DNA from 3 places in the Paenibacillus sp. V4I7 genome. Region 3 is predicted to be linked to each of the others. Evidence: a T-box and tRNA genes for the amino acid it is inferred to sense, from the RefSeq annotation. Region 3 holds a T-box; the other regions hold tRNA genes.
The links. The T-box of region 3 lies ahead of pheS (phenylalanine--tRNA ligase subunit alpha). A T-box ahead of a tRNA ligase gene usually reads a tRNA of that ligase, here a tRNA-Phe.
Positions count from the first base shown of each region.

Region 1 (7,114 bases), 5.7 Mb from region 3:
TACAAAGCTAACTGAATACCTATTATTATAGGAATAACAAAATAATATTTCAATATAAATTTAAAATATGAAATTTTATTTTAAAATCAGAACCAAGAAACATGAAAAAGGCAAACGAATGTAACCCCACTCGCTGCCTCTTTTATGCTACCTCATATAGTTATCTATCGCTGCTAAAACCCCTTCTAATTTGCGATTAACTTCTGTCAGCTTAGATTCCAGCTGTTCATAGTTACTTTGTGAATCAAGAATTGTTTCATCCATTGCAACCTGCAAGACATAGGCCGAGCTGGAAATATCTATCGCCCCAATATTAGAAGCAATCCCTTTCAGCGTATGAACCAGCAATATAGCTTTCTTGATGTCGTCTGCTTGAAGCGCCTCTCGAATTTTTACAGCTGTTTCTGCATGATTTTGCACAAATAGCCGTAAAATTCGATGATATAATTCCGTTTTATTTCCCCACACTGAACAGCTCAATGGGTTCAAAGGGCTTTGTTATATAAGCCTTCATTCCTGCTTCAAGCACTTGCTCCTTAACGCCCTTCACCGCATCAGCCGTCATAGCGATAATGGGTGGAACTTTGTAGCCTATCTTTATGATTTGATGCGTAGCCTCATATCCGTCCATCACAGGCATTTGCAAGTTCATTAAAATGGCGTCATACCGCTTATATCCTACCATGTTTATATCTACCGCACCATTCTCCGCCACATCGACAAACACATCCCCTTCTCACTTAGAAATTCTTTGGCTACCATCTGATTGATCTCATTATGAGTTAGCAGAAGCACTCCATTTCCACATCAATTATATTGCCTTATGTATGAAAAAAACGTTCGGCTATACGGGCACTAAGCCAAAACTTTTCAGAATGCAGTACCCCAAGTGACGCACCTGCAAAAATAGACAGTCACCTAAGGCTCCTCGTGATCAAAGGGACTGCCCTTGTCGAAATCCTATTTGGTGATTAAACGACAAAAAAAGTGGATGATCAGGAAAGCTTCCTGTTCAACCACTTTACTTTATAATGCGATACCGGCGAGAGGACTCGAACCTCCACTCGTTAGAACTCGATTTTGAGTCGAGCGCGTCTGCCATTCCGCCACGCCGGCTTATACGGCGCACCTTGATGTGTTAAGGCGCGCCTGCAGTTAAGATGATAATGCCGAAGACCGGACTTGAACCGGTACGGTAGTCACCTACCGCAGGATTTTAAGTCCTGTGCGTCTGCCGATTCCGCCACTCCGGCTTAATTGAAAGCTCCGAACTGGAAGTAACTAAACTACAATCCAGTTCGTCACTTTGGAATGCGCGTAGAGGGACTTGAACCCCCACGGTCGCCCGCTAGATCCTAAGTCTAGTGCGTCTGCCAATTCCGCCATACGCGCATGCTGTAAATAAGGCAAGTGAGTCATGTAGGATTCGAACCTACGACACCCTGATTAAAAGTCAGGTGCTCTACCAACTGAGCTAATGACTCATGTAAGACATGAGTTTTGAAAAAATGGGCGGACGACGGGACTTGAACCCGCGAATGCTGGATCCACAAACCAGTGCGTTAACCCCTTCGCCACGACCGCCATATGAATAAGTCTTGCTGAGTCCGAAAAGTACTCGGCGTTATTACAACGCTTCGCTTTTTTGGGTACTGTGGTGCCGTCGAGAGGACTTGAACCCCCAACCTACTGATTACAAGTCAGTTGCTCTACCAGTTGAGCTACAACGGCTTATTTAGTTATGGGGTCCCCGAAAAGTAATCGGAAACTATACCTTATACTATACTTCACTTTTTGGGGTAAAGTGGTGGCTCGGGACGGAATCGAACCGCCGACACGAGGATTTTCAGTCCTCTGCTCTACCGACTGAGCTACCGAGCCATGCTTGATGATCACTTTTTGGTGTAAATGGCGGAGCTGACGGGATTCGAACCCGCGGTCTCCTGCGTGACAGGCAGGCATGTTAGGCCACTACACCACAGCTCCAAAATGTACATGATATGGTGAACGCTGACGGGATCGAACCGCCGACCCCTACCCTGTCAAGGTAGTGCTCTCCCAGCTGAGCTAAGCGTTCATGAGAAATATGCCCTTGTGGGGGTTATTAATGACCCGTAGGGGACTCGAACCCCTGTTACCTCCGTGAAAGGGAGGTGTCTTAACCACTTGACCAACGGGCCTTACTTCCACGCAAAAGAGGCGGCAAAAAAAATACCCAACTAGTGGGTACTGCTTGGCAACGTTCTACTCTCCCAGAACCCTGCGGTTCAAGTACCATCGACGCTGGAGGGCTTAACGGTCGTGTTCGAGATGGGAACGCGTGGGTCCCCTCCGCCATCATCACCAAACAGTCAAAGCGTGGTTTGCGCCTTGAAAACTAGATACGAAACTTGCGTAAAGTTAAAATTTTAGGTTTATTGGTTAAGCCCTCGACCGATTAGTATTCGTCAGCTGCATGCATTGCTGCACTTCCACCTCGAACCTATCAACCTCGTCGTCTACAAGGGGTCTTACATACTGGGAAATCTCATCTTGAGGGGGGCTTCGCGCTTAGATGCTTTCAGCGCTTATCCCCTCCGTACATAGCTACCCAGCGATGCCTCTGGCGAGACAACTGGTACACCAGCGGTACGTCCATCCCGGTCCTCTCGTACTAAGGACAGCTCCTCTCAAATTTCCTACGCCCGCGACAGATAGGGACCGAACTGTCTCACGACGTTCTGAACCCAGCTCGCGTACCGCTTTAATGGGCGAACAGCCCAACCCTTGGGACCTACTTCAGCCCCAGGATGCGATGAGCCGACATCGAGGTGCCAAACCTCCCCGTCGATGTGGACTCTTGGGGGAGATAAGCCTGTTATCCCCAGGGTAGCTTTTATCCGTTGAGCGATGGCCCTTCCATTCGGTACCACCGGATCACTAAGTCCGACTTTCGTCCCTGCTCGACTTGTAGGTCTCGCAGTCAAGCTCCCTTATGCCTTTGCACTCTGCGAATGATTTCCAACCATTCTGAGGGAACCTTTAAACGCCTCCGTTACATTTTAGGAGGCGACCGCCCCAGTCAAACTGCCCACCTGACACTGTCCCCATACCGGATCACGGTACCAGGTTAGAACTCCGATACGATCAGGGTGGTATCCCAACGATGCCTCCACCCAAGCTGGCGCTCAGGCTTCAAAGGCTCCCACCTATCCTGTACAGATCGTACCAAAGTCCAATATCAAGCTGCAGTAAAGCTCCATGGGGTCTTTCCGTCTTGTCGCGGGTAACCTGCATCTTCACAGGTATTAAAATTTCACCGGATCTCTCGTTGAGACAGCGCCCAAGTCGTTACGCCATTCGTGCGGGTCAGAATTTACCTGACAAGGAATTTCGCTACCTTAGGACCGTTATAGTTACGGCCGCCGTTTACTGGGGCTTCAATTCATAGCTTCGGAACCGAGGTCCCTAACCACTCCTCTTAACCTTCCAGCACCGGGCAGGCGTCAGCCCGTATACTTCGCCTTGCGGCTTCGCACAGACCTGTGTTTTTGCTAAACAGTCGCTTGGGCCTTTTCACTGCGGCCCCCTCGGGCTATTCACCCTACCGAGGCACCCCTTCTCCCGAAGTTACGGGGTCATTTTGCCGAGTTCCTTAACGAGAGTTCTTCCGCGCGCCTTAGAATTCTCTTCTCACCCACCTGTGTCGGTTTGCGGTACGGGCACCTTCGCCTGGCTAGAAGCTTTTCTTGGCAGTGTGAACTCATGACCTTCGGTACTTAAATTTCCCTCCCCATCACAGCCCAGCCTTAACGATGTGCGGATTTGCCTACACATCAGCCTCACTGCTTGGACGAGCATCCATCAGCTCGCGTCACTATCCTTCTGCGTCACTCCATTGCTCATAACGGCTACGGTGGTACAGGAATTTCCACCTGTTGTCCATCGACTACGCCTTTCGGCCTCGCCTTAGGTCCCGACTTACCCTGAGCGGACGAGCCTTCCTCAGGAACCCTTAGGTTTTCGGCGGATCAGATTCTCACTGATCTTTTCGTTACTTATACCGGCATTCTCACTTGTATGCGCTCCACCTGTCCTTACGGTCAGAATTCAACGTACATACAACGCTCCCCTACCCATGCACTAAAGTGCAAGCCATAGCTTCGGTGGCGTGTTTAGCCCCGTTACATTTTCGGCGCAGAGTCACTCGACCAGTGAGCTATTACGCACTCTTTCAATGGTGGCTGCTTCTAAGCCAACATCCTGGTTGTCTGTGCAACTCCACATCCTTTCCCACTTAACACACACTTGGGGACCTTAGCTGATGGTCTGGGCTGTTTCCCTTTTGACAATGGATCTTAGCACTCACTGTCTGACTCCCGGATTTAAGTTTGTGGCATTCAGAGTTTGACTGGACTTGGTAACCCTTGGCGGGCCCCGCACCCAATCAGTGCTTTACCTCCACAACTCAACATCCGAGGCTAGCCCTAAAGCTATTTCGGGGAGAACCAGCTATCTCCGAGTTCGATTGGAATTTCTCCGCTACCCCCACCTCATCCCCGCATTTTTCAACATGCGTGGGTTCGGGCCTCCAGTGAGTGTTACCTCACCTTCACCCTGGACAGGGGTAGATCACACGGTTTCGGGTCTACGTCCACGTACTAAAGCGCCCTATTCAGACTCGCTTTCGCTACGGCTCCGTCTTTTCAACTTAACCTCGCACGGGAACGTAACTCGCCGGTTCATTCTACAAAAGGCACGCCATCACCCATATAGAGGGCTCTGACTTCTTGTAAGCACACGGTTTCAGGTTCTTTTTCACTCCGCTTCCGCGGTGCTTTTCACCTTTCCCTCACGGTACTGCTTCACTATCGGTCACTAGGGAGTATTTAGCCTTGGCAGATGGTCCTGCCGGATTCCGACGGGGTTTCACGTGACCCGCCGTACTCAGGATACCTCTAGGGGTTTCGTTCGATTTTGGCTACAGGGCTTTTACCTTCTATGCCGGACCTTTCCAGATCTCTTCGCCTACCGAACTAACCCCACAACGAGGTCCTACAACCCCAAGGAGCAAGCTCCTTGGTTTGGGCTATTCCGCTTTCGCTCGCCGCTACTGACGGAATCACTTTTGTTTTCTTTTCCTCCAGGTACTTAGATGTTTCAGTTCCCTGGGTATGCCTCCAATGCAGCTATGTATTCACTGCATGGTAACTGCGCATTACCACAGCTGGGTTCCCCCATTCGGACATCCCCGGATCAAAGCCTGCTTACGGCTCCCCGAGGCATTTCGTCGTTCGCCACGTCCTTCTTCGGCTCCTAGTGCCTAGGCATCCTCCGTGTGCTCTTTCTAGCTTAACCATTTATAGGGATCTTTTGCGCTAAGCAAAAGTCTCTCCTATTGGAAAGAGTTAAAGATTTTTGTGTAACCCGAAGGTTAACACAACCTAAGTTCTTACTTTACGTTTTGTTTCGTTATCTAGTTTTCAAGGAACAACTATAATACTTTTGAAAGATTGCTCTTTCAAAACTGAACACGAGTGAGTAAGCGGTTTGTGTGAACAATGAGAGACTTTGATCTACGATCAAAGATCCCTATATATCACTTGACTGGATCTATCAGATCCGAGTCTCCATAGAAAGGAGGTGATCCAGCCGCACCTTCCGATACGGCTACCTTGTTACGACTTCACCCCAATCATCTACCCCACCTTCGGCGGCTGGCTCCCTTGCGGGTTACCCCACCGACTTCGGGTGTTGTAAACTCTCGTGGTGTGACGGGCGGTGTGTACAAGACCCGGGAACGTATTCACCGCGGCATGCTGATCCGCGATTACTAGCAATTCCGACTTCATGCAGGCGAGTTGCAGCCTGCAATCCGAACTGAGATCGGCTTATAAGGATTGGCTCCACCTCGCGGCTTCGCTTCCCGTTGTACCGACCATTGTAGTACGTGTGTAGCCCAGGTCATAAGGGGCATGATGATTTGACGTCATCCCCACCTTCCTCCGGTTTGTCACCGGCAGTCATCTTAGAGTGCCCACCCAAAGTGCTGGCAACTAAGATCAAGGGTTGCGCTCGTTGCGGGACTTAACCCAACATCTCACGACACGAGCTGACGACAACCATGCACCACCTGTCTCCAATGCTCCGAAGAGGGCACCTATCTCTAGGTGTTACATCGGGATGTCAAGACCTGGTAAGGTTCTTCGCGTTGCTTCGAATTAAACCACATACTCCACTGCTTGTGCGGGTCCCCGTCAATTCCTTTGAGTTTCACTCTTGCGAGCGTACTCCCCAGGCGGCATACTTACTGTGTTAACTTCGGCACCGAGGAATCGAATCCCCAACACCTAGTATGCATCGTTTACGGCGTGGACTACCAGGGTATCTAATCCTGTTTGCTCCCCACGCTTTCGCGCCTCAGCGTCAGTTATAGGCCAGAAAGTCGCCTTCGCCACTGGTGTTCCTCCACATCTCTACGCATTTCACCGCTACACGTGGAATTCCACTTTCCTCTCCTACACTCAAGTCAACCAGTTTTGGATGCGAACCGGGGTTGAGCCCCGGGCTTAAACACCCAACTTAATTGACCGCCTGCGCGCGCTTTACGCCCAATAATTCCGGACAACGCTTGCCCCCTACGTATTACCGCGGCTGCTGGCACGTAGTTAGCCGGGGCTTTCTTCTCCTATACCGTCACACAAAAGGCAGTTACTCCTCTTGCTGTTCGTCTAGGGCAACAGAGCTTTACGATCCGAAAACCTTCATCACTCACGCGGCGTTGCTCCGTCAGACTTGCGTCCATTGCGGAAGATTCCCTACTGCTGCCTCCCGTAGGAGTCTGGGCCGTGTCTCAGTCCCAGTGTGGCCGTTCACCCTCTCAGGTCGGCTACGCATCGTCGCCTTGGTAGGCCGTTACCCTACCAACTAGCTAATGCGCCGCAGGCCCATCTATAAGCCACAGATTGCTCCGTGTTTCATGATTCTCTCATGCGAGAAAACCAGTTATCCGGTCTTAGCTATCGTTTCCGATAGTTATCCCGATCTTATAGGCAGGTTACCTACGTGTTACTCACCCGTCCGCCGCTAACTTATCCCGAAGGATAAGTCCGCTCGACTTGCATGTATTAGGCAC
Region 1 covers NZ_JAUSZD010000002.1:5,941,520-5,948,633, forward strand. The annotation lists gene QFZ80_RS27855 (Hpt domain-containing protein) at 148-468, opposite strand; gene QFZ80_RS27860 (response regulator) at 455-727, opposite strand; tRNA gene QFZ80_RS27865 (tRNA-Leu) at 1,038-1,116, opposite strand; tRNA gene QFZ80_RS27870 (tRNA-Leu) at 1,168-1,253, opposite strand; tRNA gene QFZ80_RS27875 (tRNA-Leu) at 1,313-1,392, opposite strand; tRNA gene QFZ80_RS27880 (tRNA-Lys) at 1,412-1,484, opposite strand; tRNA gene QFZ80_RS27885 (tRNA-His) at 1,512-1,584, opposite strand; tRNA gene QFZ80_RS27890 (tRNA-Thr) at 1,656-1,731, opposite strand; tRNA gene QFZ80_RS27895 (tRNA-Phe) at 1,806-1,881, opposite strand; tRNA gene QFZ80_RS27900 (tRNA-Asp) at 1,910-1,986, opposite strand; tRNA gene QFZ80_RS27905 (tRNA-Val) at 2,002-2,077, opposite strand; tRNA gene QFZ80_RS27910 (tRNA-Glu) at 2,109-2,180, opposite strand; rRNA gene rrf (5S ribosomal RNA) at 2,232-2,348, opposite strand; rRNA gene QFZ80_RS27920 (23S ribosomal RNA) at 2,418-5,337, opposite strand; rRNA gene QFZ80_RS27925 (16S ribosomal RNA) at 5,616-7,114, opposite strand, start outside.
Region 1: it has a tRNA-Phe gene. The T-box ahead of pheS (phenylalanine--tRNA ligase subunit alpha) is inferred to sense a tRNA for this amino acid. The anticodon was not compared.

Region 2 (7,114 bases), 6.8 Mb from region 3:
GTCCTAAGGTAGCGAAATTCCTTGTCAGGTAAATTCTGACCCGCACGAATGGCGTAACGACTTGGGCGCTGTCTCAACGAGAGATCCGGTGAAATTTTAATACCTGTGAAGATGCAGGTTACCCGCGACAAGACGGAAAGACCCCATGGAGCTTTACTGCAGCTTGATATTGGACTTTGGTACGATCTGTACAGGATAGGTGGGAGCCTTTGAAGCCTGAGCGCCAGCTTGGGTGGAGGCATCGTTGGGATACCACCCTGATCGTATCGGAGTTCTAACCTGGTACCGTGATCCGGTATGGGGACAGTGTCAGGTGGGCAGTTTGACTGGGGCGGTCGCCTCCTAAAATGTAACGGAGGCGTTTAAAGGTTCCCTCAGAATGGTTGGAAATCATTCGCAGAGTGCAAAGGCATAAGGGAGCTTGACTGCGAGACCTACAAGTCGAGCAGGGACGAAAGTCGGACTTAGTGATCCGGTGGTACCGAATGGAAGGGCCATCGCTCAACGGATAAAAGCTACCCTGGGGATAACAGGCTTATCTCCCCCAAGAGTCCACATCGACGGGGAGGTTTGGCACCTCGATGTCGGCTCATCGCATCCTGGGGCTGAAGTAGGTCCCAAGGGTTGGGCTGTTCGCCCATTAAAGCGGTACGCGAGCTGGGTTCAGAACGTCGTGAGACAGTTCGGTCCCTATCTGTCGCGGGCGTAGGAAATTTGAGAGGAGCTGTCCTTAGTACGAGAGGACCGGGATGGACGTACCGCTGGTGTACCAGTTGTCTCGCCAGAGGCATCGCTGGGTAGCTATGTACGGAGGGGATAAGCGCTGAAAGCATCTAAGCGCGAAGCCCCCCTCAAGATGAGATTTCCCAGTATGTAAGACCCCTTGTAGACGACGAGGTTGATAGGTTCGAGGTGGAAGTGCAGCAATGCATGCAGCTGACGAATACTAATCGGTCGAGGGCTTAACCAATAAACCTAAAATTCTAACTTTACGCAAGTTTCGTATCTAGTTTTCAGGGAATAATATTTCCTGAGTGTATATATATCTTGGAGAGATACCCAAGTGGCTATAAGGGGACCCTCTGCTAAGGGGTTAGACTGCGTAAGTGGTGCGAGGGTTCGAATCCCTCTCTCTCCGCCAGTTTCCAAATATATATACCTTTTGTGTGGCGGCGTAGCTCAGCTGGCTAGAGCGTACGGTTCATACCCGTAAGGTCGGGGGTTCGAGCCCCTCTGCCGCTATCATAAAACCAATCCAGTCGGAGGCTTAGCTCAGCTGGGAGAGCATCTGCCTTACAAGCAGAGGGTCGGCGGTTCGATCCCGTCAGCCTCCACCATTTTTATCTTTATGCCGTTGTAGCTCAACTGGTAGAGCAACTGACTTGTAATCAGTAGGTTGGGGGTTCAAGTCCTCTCGACGGCACCATTTATAGTTTGGAGCTGTGGTGTAGTGGCCTAACATGCCTGCCTGTCACGCAGGAGACCGCGGGTTCGAATCCCGTCAGCTCCGCCATTTATTTTTTTTAGTAAATTAGGACAAGCTAAAGACAATTACATAAGGCTCGGTAGCTCAGTCGGTAGAGCAGAGGACTGAAAATCCTCGTGTCGGCGGTTCGATTCCGTCCCGAGCCATTGAGATGGTTGTGCTGCAACAATGCAGCATGGTTATCTCTCATCTGGAGGCTTAGTGAAGTGGCTAAACACGGCAGACTGTAAATCTGCTCTCTTCGAGTTCGGTGGTTCGAATCCATCAGCCTCCATTTTACCTTGAGTCATTAGCTCAGTTGGTAGAGCACCTGACTTTTAATCAGGGTGTCGTAGGTTCGAATCCTACATGACTCACTTTTATAAGTAAACGTTGAAGGCCGTGAGGTCTTTTTTTGTTTTATATAATCTCCAAAAGGCAGAGTTCGCCCCTTACATAAAGAAAAAGCATCCATAAGCAGGATGCTTTTTTCTATTTCAACTTGTCTGCAACGGACTTCATTTTTTGCTTCATAGAGGCCGGTTTGTCACGGCGATCGTCGATTTTGATAGATGTCGAGACTCGCTCTGCACCATTCGTAAAAGGGACTTCGTGGGCGGCTCGAATGACTTCAAGCAATCGATCTATGGGACCCTCTAGAATGGTACCCATAGGTGTCATTTCAAAAGCGATATCGGAATGTTTCTCTAGTTCTTTGTGCAGATCTGCAACATAACCGCTAAGACTGGTGGTAGCTGTTCCTATAGGGATAATGGTGAATTCTGCGATAGCCATGGAGGTCACTTCTCCTTTCATTGTCTAAAGCTCTCTTCCATTGTAGATGAGTAACTACAGGCAATGCAATTCACCATGAAGCTAGCTTGCCAATTAAGAGCTAGCAAGTTCAATAATATAATCGGCAGTTCTAGCTGCAAGCGCCATGACCGTGTTGGTGGGATTCCCTCCACTGGAGGTTACGAAGAGACTCGCATCGCAAATGAACAAATTCGGGATGTCGTGGCTTTGACCGTAAGAATTGACGACGGAGGTAGCTGGATTATTCCCCATGCGGCAGCCGCCCATGAGATGCTGTGTATCAGATACCACGTAGGCAACCTCGCCTCCGGCTGCTTTGAGGATAAGTTTCATATTCTCTACTGCGTGATCGATTAATTTAAGATCGTTATCTCCATAATTGAAGGTCACGGAGGCACGAGGCATTCCGTTTTCATCTTTTTCAGCGGATAAGGAGATATGGTTGTCCCATTGTGGTAGCACTTCACCAACCATGGTTAAACGTCCATAATAGTTGTAATCCAGCATGATTTGCCTAAGCTGTGGCCCCCAGACGGGCTCGTGAGACGCTTTGCTGATCCCTTGAGCCATATCTATAGGTCTCGAGCCATGAGAATGAATCGTATAGCCACGTGCGAAGCCTCTGTGCGGATCAGTTTCATAGAAATCTTGTGTAGAGGCTAACACAGGTGTGCCTTTGTACAATCGAACCTCTTGCTCAAATTTGGCGTAGACATCATTACTGCTATGCGTCATAATCGAACGGCCTACCCAGCCGCTGGAATTCGCTAGACCGTCAGGAAATTGAGGAGTAGCTGAGTGAAGCAGCAGGCGAGGTGTCTCGACAACATGAGCGCATAAAATAACCGTTTTGGCACGTTGGCGGTAGGTGGTTCCCTGGTTAACAAAGAGAACACCATTGACATGTCCCTGTGTATCGACTTCAATTTGTGTAACCATACAATTAGGAAGAATTTCGGCCCCGGCTTGAACGGCCTTAGGAATATGAACGATCAAGGTACTAAACTTGGCATTCGGCATACAGCCTTCGATACAGAAGCCACGATTGGTACATGGAGGACGACCTTCAAAAGGAGCAGATAGAATAGCAAGCGGTGTAACCGCGGATTGAATACCAAGTGCTTCGCAGCCCTTTTGAAATAAATAAGCATTAGGACTTAGGGGGTCGCGCTCTGGATAAGGGTAAGGCCCATTGAAATTTCCCCAAGGGAAATGTTTCGGTCCGGAAACAGCTATTTCTTTTTCGATTCTACTATAGTAGGGCTCAAGATCTTTGTAGTGAATGGGCCAATCTTCACCTACGCCGTCAATGGACTTTGTTTTGAAATCTGATTCATGGAAGCGCAAAAAAACACCGGTAAAGTTCTGCGTCCCGCCGCCTATTCCCCTACCCGAATGGTGGCTCCCCATTCCAAATGGTTCTGTCCCATCAACAATACGAGTATCCTCCCATGCTAAACTCCGCATACTCAGCTCGTCACTAGCGAAATCCTTCTGAGGATCCCGCCAAGGGCCAGCATCGAGTACAACAACACTAAGGCCGGCTTCACTCAACTCTTTGGCTAGTACACCGCCTGCTGCACCTGCACCTACAATTACGATATCGACAGCATCATGTTCATGTCTCCACTTCATGGCTTCCTCACTGCCTCCCAAGGATCAAGTTGGCCAGGGTCTGCTCTCACATATCCACGAGGATAGGCAGGGCCGCCAAAACCGATCTCCGACCAAACTAAAGGATGTGAGTAATAGGCCTCTACACTTAATTGAAGGAGTTTATGAAACAGTGCTTTTTGTGGAATGCCCTCCCACGCTTCTGTTAGAGGGTAGCTAGCATCGCTGATTTGGCGCATGATTTGCTTTTGAGCAGCTTCGTCTAATTGGAAGAAAGGTCGGCTATCGGCTATCCATCCAGCCTCGTCAATAGCTTTAAGTCCCTGACGCAAGAGTTTTTGAAGAGGGGGGACATTGACCTTGCGCTGTCCTTCCCCTTTATTTTCTGCTAACGTTTGATCAATATGAGTAAGAATCGCTTGAATAATATCTCCTCGATGATCATCCATCAGCAAAGCGCACCAAACCCGTAATGTTTCCGCTTCTACTGGCGTTAAAAAACGGTGCGAATGTTCACGCTGAAGTCGGGAGGTCACAATAGACCGTGTATGGGAATCCCATTCCTTTTGTTCATCCATGACGTTGTAGGTCGGATAATAGGTATGATTCTTCATGGTAAGTCAACCTCCATAAATAGCTGTAAGACCAAAAATGCTAATGACTGAAAATAGTAAAGGCATCATCACTGGCGGCCCCGTAAGAAAATTACGTAATGCTAAGCCGCCTATCCGTTTCTGAACACCCTTGATGTGAAAAATAAAGCCGATTATTCCTTGAATGACACCAAGCCAGAAGCAGATATGGGTCACTATATACCAGCCTTTGCTATTTAGCAGTGTACTGATGATGGAGACGAAACTAATAACAAGAGCCAGGATAACCGGACCCCACATAAATTTGTTATGAAAGTTTTGTCGATAATGCGATAAGGTCACCTGGACCCATATGAAGAGATAGGTTACTCCTACCAAGAAAATGATGACACGATCTAACGACCACTGACTCCAAACCATTTGTCTGAACCTCCTATAGGATGAAATCACCCCAGTACAATTATTTCCAAATTAACAAAGATTATGAGTTTGTTTTAATTAACCAAATTTGCCAAGCTCCTCATGATCTAAATTAAACCAATGATATATTTGGCAAACTTACCAATGGTATGCCTGAAAGGAAATAATTTAGGAATGAAAGACTTTTCATTACCATGGTAACCTTGTACAAGGAAGTGAGAACTTTCCCATTTCTACAAATAACATGATGCTGGAGGAAATATTTATGATAAAGAGTCTTGCACACCGTACTTTGGGGCTTACAGCGGCGATAACCATTGCATTATCTGCTGTTACAGCAGTTTCTGCTTACGCGGCTAATGATGATATGGACGCGGTTTCCCTGGCAAAGAAAATGACGGGTGTTGATTATTCCAAAAGTAATGAATCGCCTTCGGCAGGTTTTGATTCTTCAGGCCTGATCTATTACGTCTTTCAAACTCTCAACTACTCGGTTCCTAGATCACTGGATGAGCAGTTTAAGATGAATAAAACGAAGATTACGAACATAGCAAAAGCAGAGCCTGGTGACGTCTTGTTCTTTGGTAGTGGTGGGAAGCCATCGTATGCTGGGATTTATGTCGGTCAAGGCAAAATGGTCATGGCATCTCAGAGCAAAGACGAAGTCGTCACTCGCAATGTAAATGATGTTAAGAAGGATTTCATAAGTGGCCGGAGCATTCTATCCGCCAAGGATCGTTTGAAAGCTGAACTTATTTTAACGGCTCAGAAATACTTAGGTACACCATACGTCTTTGGGGCAAAATATGGACAAACTAAAACGATGGATTGCTCTTCCTTTACAAAAACGGTTTTTGCTGAATATGGCATTATACTGCCGCGTGTTTCCCGTGATCAAGCGAAGGAAGGTACATTTGTTAGCAAAAGTAATTTGCAGACCGGAGATCTAGTTTTCTTCACAACTGTGGATTCCGGCAAAAATATCGGACATGTTGGTATCTATGTGGGTAACGGAAATATGATCCATACGTATGGTGAAGGTGGCGTGAAATTCACTTCCATCAATAAAGAATGGTGGGCGGATCATTATGTAACGGCTCGTCGAGTGTTAAACTAAATCACCTAACGAAACAGATCCCTTTTGCAGCAGCTGCAGGAGGGGTCTTTCATATTCACATGAGTGGGGGGACATATGTTACAATTAAGAAGATAGATGAAGATAGATATAGAAGATATATAGGAGTAAGGAGAGAGGCAGATGGATTGGGAGCGTGTAAAAGAGCGTTTGGAAGCGGTTTTACAGTCGCCTATGCAGATTAACTTGATACCCGAGGCAGATTGGGAGCATTTGGCGGAAGAGCAGGCAGAGAATCTTGAGAGCTTTAGTCGAAGTGTTGTGCGTGGTCAGGATGTACTTTTTTATTTATCCAAAGAACACAAAGATATTCGCATTCTGCAGGTTTCAGAAGCCAAACTAACATCTTCAGAGCGCAAGCTTGTCGAGTTAACGGTAGAGTCTAAGATGACACAAGAAAAAAAGCAGTGGGGAGTCTTTTTATCTGAAGATGAAAGAAAGGCGCACCAATTAAGAGATTGGCTGCTGCAACAGATGGAACGCGGTTCAACCCATGCTGAGCTGCCAGATGCGCTTGCTTCACAATCCTCTCTGTATTCAACGAAAATTCCGCTGTTGTTATATGGGGACTATTCTCAGAATCAGCGCGTTTCCTATGCGGAACTGAAGAAACTGTTGGAGTCCTTCTTTGAATCGGAGATTATCCTGATTCCTTTACTAGAAAAAGAGTGGCTGATCCTAGCACCCGAAGGTCTACTAACTAGTGGTAGCGAAGAGCGAGAAGGGGATGAGGAAGAAAGCGTAGAGCAGATACTCGACGCTCTCGGCTCAGGGCTGTATGAAATGCTCGCTAATGAGTGGGTTGGCGAATGCCACCTAGCCATTGATTATCCAGTAAAGCCTTCGAAATCGCTGTTTGCCACGATTCTCAAGCTGAGGGAGACGATCATGTTAGGGCGTTCCTTTCATGTAGGCAGCTTTATTCATCTTCGTTGGGAGCTTCGTTTGGAGAAGCTGCTGCACTTGATTGATGAAGAGGAAAAGGCAGAATTCCTAGAGCAGGTACTTCGCGGCATAGACCATGTACTGGATGCAGAGACCGTAATCACGCTGGAACATTTCTTCACACTA
Region 2 covers NZ_JAUSZD010000002.1:6,977,558-6,984,671, reverse strand. The annotation lists rRNA gene QFZ80_RS32695 (23S ribosomal RNA) at 1-970, shown strand, start outside; tRNA gene QFZ80_RS32690 (tRNA-Ser) at 1,050-1,141, shown strand; tRNA gene QFZ80_RS32685 (tRNA-Met) at 1,169-1,242, shown strand; tRNA gene QFZ80_RS32680 (tRNA-Val) at 1,262-1,337, shown strand; tRNA gene QFZ80_RS32675 (tRNA-Thr) at 1,351-1,426, shown strand; tRNA gene QFZ80_RS32670 (tRNA-Asp) at 1,437-1,513, shown strand; tRNA gene QFZ80_RS32665 (tRNA-Phe) at 1,560-1,632, shown strand; tRNA gene QFZ80_RS32660 (tRNA-Tyr) at 1,679-1,760, shown strand; tRNA gene QFZ80_RS32655 (tRNA-Lys) at 1,770-1,842, shown strand; gene QFZ80_RS32650 (MTH1187 family thiamine-binding protein) at 1,958-2,260, opposite strand; gene QFZ80_RS32645 (GMC family oxidoreductase) at 2,354-3,916, opposite strand; gene QFZ80_RS32640 (gluconate 2-dehydrogenase subunit 3 family protein) at 3,913-4,509, opposite strand; gene QFZ80_RS32635 (hypothetical protein) at 4,516-4,908, opposite strand; gene QFZ80_RS32630 (NlpC/P60 family protein) at 5,174-6,025, shown strand; gene QFZ80_RS32625 (PucR family transcriptional regulator) at 6,167-7,114, shown strand, end outside.
Region 2: it has a tRNA-Phe gene. The T-box ahead of pheS (phenylalanine--tRNA ligase subunit alpha) is inferred to sense a tRNA for this amino acid. The anticodon was not compared.

Region 3 (7,114 bases):
TTCATTGTCACTGTGGATTACCTGCCAGGGCTGTCTGTTTCTACAAGCTCGATCCACTCATTGTATTCATTCTGCAGCTTAGCATATTCCTCGCGCAGTTCTCTATACTCTTCTTTGATATTTTGAAGTTCTTTTTGCTGAGCTTCATCGTTCAAGCTTTGGCGCATTAGCTCTTCTTTTTCTCTGCGGGCCTGTGCTAAAATCCGTTCTTTTTCTTCTTCAAAATGTTGAGCAAGGGTACTTCGTTCTAATTGCTGCTGCTCTAGTAAGGCATCAATTTGCGCTTGATATTGGGTAATAATGGTTGATTTTTGGTCCTCAAGCTGTTGAATAATGTTTGTTTGTCGTTCTTGGAATTCCCCAACTAGATTGCCTTTATCTTGCTCAAAACGAAGAATCTTAGCATCAGCCTCGTCTTGGTAAAGGGCGGTTAGCGTTTCTAGTTCCTCTTGGTGCTTGATTGTAAGAGTTTCAATTTCCTCTTGATGTTGATTTGTAATTATATCTATTTTCTCATTATGTTGGTTTGAAATTGCATTTATTCTTTCTTGGAGTTGGTTCGTAATTGTATTTATTCTCTCTTGAAGTTGGTTTGTGATAGTTTCAAGTTCCGTTTGATGTTGGATTGTGATGTTTTCTAGTTCCTCTTGATGTTGATTAACGAGTGTTTCCTTTTCCACTAGATACTGGTTCGAAAGTTTAAAGATCTCTTCTTGCTGTTGCATGTTTATGATTTCTTTATCCTGCAGATGTAGCTGCATTAGTGCTTCTTTGTCTTGTTGATATTGCTGATGTAACATTTCTTTGTCTTGCAAGTGTATTTCTGAGAGAGATTGTTTTTCGACTCTGTGTTGTTCGTTCAGCTTTTGAAGCTGAAGTGCTTTTTGTTGTTTCTCTTGTTCGAATTGTTGCTTTGTTTGTTGGTGTTGTTGTTTTTCTTGGTCTAGCAGTTGTCTTACTTGTATTTGTTGACGTTTTTCTTGCTCTAGCTGTTGTTTGACTTGTTCAAGTTGTTGCTTGACTTGCTCTTGCTGCTGTTTAGCTTGTTCTTGCTGTTGTTTAGTTTGTTCTTGTTGTTGTTGTTTAGCTTGCTCTTGTAGTTGTTTTGCTTGTTGTAGTTGTTGCCTCAACTGCTCTTGTTCTTGTTTTGCTTTCTGCACTTCTTGTTTCATTTGCTCTTGCGTTTGGTTACCTTGTACTAGCTTAGCATTTTGTTCACTTATGGATGTCTGTTGTTGCTCATATTCTTGTTTCAATTCGTTAAAGTTTACGATTAATTTATCATAGGCGGCTTTGGTTGCTACTTGGTCCTTTTGGGCTTTGGTCAGTTCTTCCATGATTTCGTTCATACGGAAGCACTCATCTGCCATGTTCACGGCAGCCAAAACGGCGATTTTCTGTGAATCTAGCCGCGGATAACCTTTTGCAATACGAAACATTTGGTCGTTCACGTATTCAGCTACTCGCTTCATGTAATTGGTGCTGGTGCTAGCTTTTAATTTGTATTGGTGTCCATATATATCAACGGTAATCCTCGTTTTATCTTCAGCGTTCACTTTTTTATATCCTCCCTTAGATGAAAGGCTGGCCCTATCGAGTGTAATTTCGATAAGACCAGCCTGTTTTCCTGCAACTTAAATGAAAGTTACACTATTTTCTTAACTCTGCCTCATATTGTTGTTCAAGGGTTTGAACAACTTTGGCATGGAGCTCTGTTACTTCTTCATCCAGCAGTGTTCTCTCTGCGTGTCGGTATACGAAGGCAATGGCTACGCTTTTGCGATTTGCGCCTAAACGTTCTCCAGTATAGATATCGAATACTTGAATGGATTCTAACAAGTCTCCGGCAACTTCAGTGATGGTTTGTTCCATTAGACCTACTGGTACACTAGCATTCACTACTACAGCAAGATCGCGTCCAATTGACGGATAACGCGGCAGCAATTTATATACAATTGCATCTCCAGCAGCTTCTAAAATTGGGGAAAGCTCAACCTCAAGTACGTAAGTGTCATCAAGATCACGCTGCTGCTGCACTGTAGGATGCAGTTGACCGATTCGACCTATTGCTTGTTCACCTTCAGCTGTGTTTAAGAGGAGCTCAGCTGTTCGCCCCGGATGGAAACCATCTGGTGATGCAGTTTTATAGGTGAGTCCTTTAACGCCTAAGTAGCTTACAAGACGGTCAAAAACACCTTTGATATCATAAAAGTCGACAGCCTCGGACTTTTGTGCCCAATGTGCTTGACGGCGTTTGCCTGTCAATACAATGGAGAGGAGAAGCTTCTCTTGCGGCAAATCTGTTAGTGAAGATTCATCTGTAATAAATACTTTGCCGATTTCGAAAATAGCCACGTCATCCATCGTACGGTTACGATTGTAGCTTACTACGTCTAGCAGATGCGGCAGCAAGCTAGTACGCAGTTGGCTGCGATCCTCGCTCATTGGCATAGCGAGCGAGATTGGCTTAGCCGCTGGGTATAGACCCGGCAGCGACACGGTTTGATCCGGCTGTGTGAAGGAATAAGTGATGACTTCATGCAGTCCGCTTTGAGTCAGGAGATTCCGTGTGATACGACGGATCGACTGCTCTTTGGTCAAGGATCCGGGTGTCGTCACGCCGGTCATTAACGTTGTCGGGATGTTGTCGTAGCCGAAAAGGCGAGCTACTTCTTCGATCAAATCGACATCCCGTGTAATGTCTCCTCGGCGGCTCGGCACATGCACGAGCAGCTTGCCTTCGCCTGCCTGCTCGAATGTGAAGTGCAGGCGCTCTATGATTTGACCCATCTCGACCAAGGAAAGTTCAGTGCCGAGATAATTGTTCACACGGTCAGCAGCAAGCTCGATGCTGACCGGCTTGTGTGAGCCCGCTACGGCTTCTACGATGCCGTCAGCGACTTGACCTGCTGCGTATTGAGCTATTAACGCTGCAGCACGATTTAATGCCGGAATCACCGCTTCCGGGTTCACTTCTTTCTCGAAGCGAAGACTCGCTTCAGAGCGGAGCCCTAGCTGGCGCGACGTTCGGCGCACAGAGCTGCCTGCGAACTTGGCGGATTCAAGCAGAATCCGTGTTGTGCCTTCTGTCACTTCGGAGTTAGCACCGCCCATAACACCTGCAATCCCTACCGGTTTCGTGCCGTCCGTGATAAGCAGCATGTGCGGCTCTAGAGTACGCTCCACATCATCGAGCGTGACGAGTTTCTCCCCGGCTTCAGCGAGGCGTACATCGATGTGGCCATTGTTCAACTGCTCAGCATCGAAAGCGTGTAGCGGTTGGCCGTATTCAAGCATCACGAAATTCGTGATGTCAACGATGTTGTTGATTGGACGGATACCAGCCGCCATCAAACGGTTTTGCATCCACAGCGGAGAAGTGCCGACGCGTACGCCTTCGATAAGGCGAGCCGCGTAGTGCGAGCACTGCTCCGTCGCTGTGATCTTCACACTGATGCGATCAGAAGCTTTCACTGCGGCTGTTCCAGCCGCCCCGCGCGCTGCTTCCGCATCCGGCAGTTTGACGCTGCGTCCGAGGATCGCTGCGATCTCATAAGCAGCTCCGAGCATGCTCAAGCAATCGGAGCGGTTTGGTGTCAGATCAAGCTCTAATACCTTGTCGTTGATAGCAAGGACATCCAGAATTGAACTGCCGATTTCGGTATCTTCAGGCAGTACTAGGATACCTTCTTGAATTTCCTTCGGCAGCAGCTTGTCGTTCAGACCAAGCTCTTTGGCTGAACAAATCATGCCTTGTGACTCTACGCCGCGCAGTTTAGCGCGTTTGATTTGCAGTCCGCCAGGCAGCACTGCTCCAATCATAGCGACGGGCACCTTTTGTCCGGCATCGATATTTTTTGCCCCGCAAACGATTTGCAAGTCTTCGCCTTGTCCGGCATCAATGATACACACACTTAATTTATCTGCATCTGGGTGTTTTTCGCGTGATTTTACAAACCCAACGACTACGTTCGTTACACCCTTATTGCGATCTTCCACAATATCCACTTCGATGCCGCTTCGGGTAAGTTTTTCTGCTAATTCCTCAGCTGTGAAGCCTGATACATCTACATATTCCGATAACCATTGATAAGAAACCTTCATGCTTAACCCCTCCTTTTCCTGATGCTTACAAGTGTAAGAATTGCTTTAAGAACCGCAAATCGTTCGTGTAGAAATGACGAATATCTTCAATCCCGTATTTCAGCATCGCAATGCGCTCAACGCCCATTCCGAATGCAAAACCTGTGTATTCCTTCGGATCATATCCACCCATCTCCAGAACGCGCGGATGTACCATGCCCGCTCCTAGGATTTCTAACCAACCCGTTTGTTTACAAGTACGGCAGCCAACGCCGCCACACATTGCACAGCTGACATCAACTTCAACGCTTGGCTCTGTGAACGGGAAGAAGCTTGGACGCAAGCGAATTCTCGTCTCTTTGCCATACATCTCTTGAACGAATTGAAGCAACGTTCCTTTCAGATCACTCATCCGTACGTTACGGTCGATGACCAGACCCTCGATTTGGGTAAACATATGGGAATGTGTCGCATCGTCGTCATCGCGGCGGTATACTTTCCCCGGACAAATGATTTTGATCGGAACTTCCCCTTTGCGTTTCTCCATCGTTCTAACTTGAACAGGGGAGGTTTGTGTACGCATTAGAATTTCATCAGTAATATAGAACGAGTCCTGCATATCGCGAGCTGGGTGATCCTTCGGCAGATTAAGCGCCTCAAAGTTGTAGTAATCCTGCTCTACCTCTGGACCTTCTGCGACTGTGTAACCCATTCCAATGAAAATGTCTTCAATTTCTTGGATAACTTTGCTTAAAGGATGCACGGCCCCTTGCTTTGAAGGGCGACCCGGAAGCGTTACGTCAATCATTTCTGCACGCAATCTGTTCTCTGTTTCTTGCTGTTGGTACGCTGCTTGCTTTTCTTCAATAACGGTTTCGATAGCTGCACGAACGTCGTTCGCTACTTGGCCGATAACCGGTCTTTCTTCCGCACTTAATGCGCCCATACCGCGTAGCACCTCGGTTAGTGGACCTTTTTTACCCAAATATTTAATACGTAGATCATTAAGCTCCTGCTGACTTTGTACGCCGCTTAGCTCCTGCAGCGCTTCCTGCTTCAAAGCTTCTAACCGCTCTTTCATCGAAATCCCTCCTGAATTAGGCCCCTGAATCACCCTAAATGAAAACACAAAAAAGACTTTCCGCTCCCTTACAAGGGACGAAAAGCCGTGGTACCACCCTAATTAGATTCGTTCATTGGCAGATAGGCCAAATAAACGATTCTCACTTCATTTCAGATAACGGACGATGTGTCCGGTTCCCTCTAATGAGAAGCTGTTAGTAAGCTTCTGTTCAAAGGACTGCTCGGGAGCGAACTTCTGCAGCCTGATTCTCGGGGATAGCTCTCAATCGTTGGCTTTCCCTCCCTGTCAAGAAGCACTGCATACTCTTCTCCGTCAAAGCATTTTCACATATATGTACCAATTATTATATGCAAGATATGCCTGATATGCAAGTGAACTAGCCCCCAGGTATGAATTTCCCAGTTGACTTCGAATGATCAGCGGCGTATATTTTATTTAAATAGTTTAAACATTAATTCATATAAACATTTTATTGTTTAATAATTTCATACTTTAATTAAGATGTAAGGAGGATTTGGATATGGAAGATGAATTAATAGCTTATACCAATCGTTTCCGAACAACATTTGAAACGGCTCATCGAAAAATTAGCCACACCGTACTTACCCAGTTAGATTCAGAGTTAACGGGGCCACAATTATTCATGCTCTTCATGATATCTAAAGAAGGTACGCCGAAACAAACTCATCTCGCTGAGAAACTGGGCGTTAAACCAAGTGCGATCACCGTTATGATTGACCGACTTGTCCAAAGTGGGCATGTCATTCGTAAACACCATGAAACTGATCGACGTATTGTGTTGGTTGAAATAACCGAAACCGGAAAGGCCATACTCAAACAGGCGGAAGATGTCCAGAAAGAAGTGATTGCACGCGGACTATCCCAGCTTCCACCTGAAGAAATGCGTATTCTTGTGAGTGCCTTTGAAAAGCTTACTGATTTTTATTAATTCATCTTATTCAAGGAGTGGTATAAGTGGAAATCATACAAAAAACAGCTTCAGAGAATTCTATAGAAGCAAATGCAGCACCAGAACTCAAAAATCGAGGTCTCCTGCTTACAGGGCTTATTATTGCCATGCTATTTGGCGCATTAGACGGTACCATTGTCGGAACAGCTATGCCGCGTATCGTCGGTGAGCTCGGCGGCCTTGGGTTGATGGCTTGGCTAACGACAGCTTACATGCTGACTTCAACCGTGGTCGTGCCTATTGCCGGTAAATTGGCTGACTTGATCGGCCGCCGCGTTATCTATGTAACAGGTCTTATTATCTTCATTGGGGCTTCAGCTCTTTGCGGGATGGCTCAGAATATGACCGAGCTTATCTTGTTCCGTGGCTTACAAGGTATTGGCGGCGGTATTATGATGCCTATGGCAATGATTATTATCGGGGATTTGTTCACTGGTAAGCAGCGTGCCAAATGGCAGGGCGTATTCGGCGCGATTTTCGGTTTATCGTCAGTAGTCGGACCCCAAGTCGGTGGCTGGATCGTTGACGCATTAGACTGGCGTTGGGTATTTTACATCAACCTACCAGTCGGTATCCTTGCAGTTGTCTTAATTTCTATCGCATTACCGAAGCATAAAGCAATCGGTAAAGTAAAGTTCGATATTCCCGGTATAGTTACCATGATTACCGGGGTCGTCAGCTTACTGCTTGCTTTGACATTTGGCGGTAATGAATATGCTTGGTTGTCTTGGCAAATCATTGCTCTTTTCATACTAGCCATTGTATCTTTGGTATCCTTCGTTATTATTGAGAGTAAAGCACAAGAGCCGATTCTCCCTGTTCGTTTGTTTAAAAATAGAACTTTTACAACAATTAACGGCGTAGGATTCCTTATGGCAGTTGGTATGTTCGGAGCCATTATGTTCGTTCCGCTTTTCATGCAAGGCATCGTCGGTATCAGTGCTTCGGCTTCCGGTACAGTGATGACGCCGCTTATG
Region 3 covers NZ_JAUSZD010000002.1:216,248-223,361, reverse strand. The annotation lists gene QFZ80_RS02265 (CvpA family protein) at 1-5, opposite strand, end outside; gene QFZ80_RS02260 (cell division protein ZapA) at 18-1,556, opposite strand; gene pheT (phenylalanine--tRNA ligase subunit beta) at 1,651-4,104, opposite strand; gene pheS (phenylalanine--tRNA ligase subunit alpha) at 4,130-5,164, opposite strand; T-box leader at 5,235-5,492, opposite strand; gene QFZ80_RS02245 (MarR family winged helix-turn-helix transcriptional regulator) at 5,688-6,116, shown strand; gene QFZ80_RS02240 (MDR family MFS transporter) at 6,179-7,114, shown strand, end outside.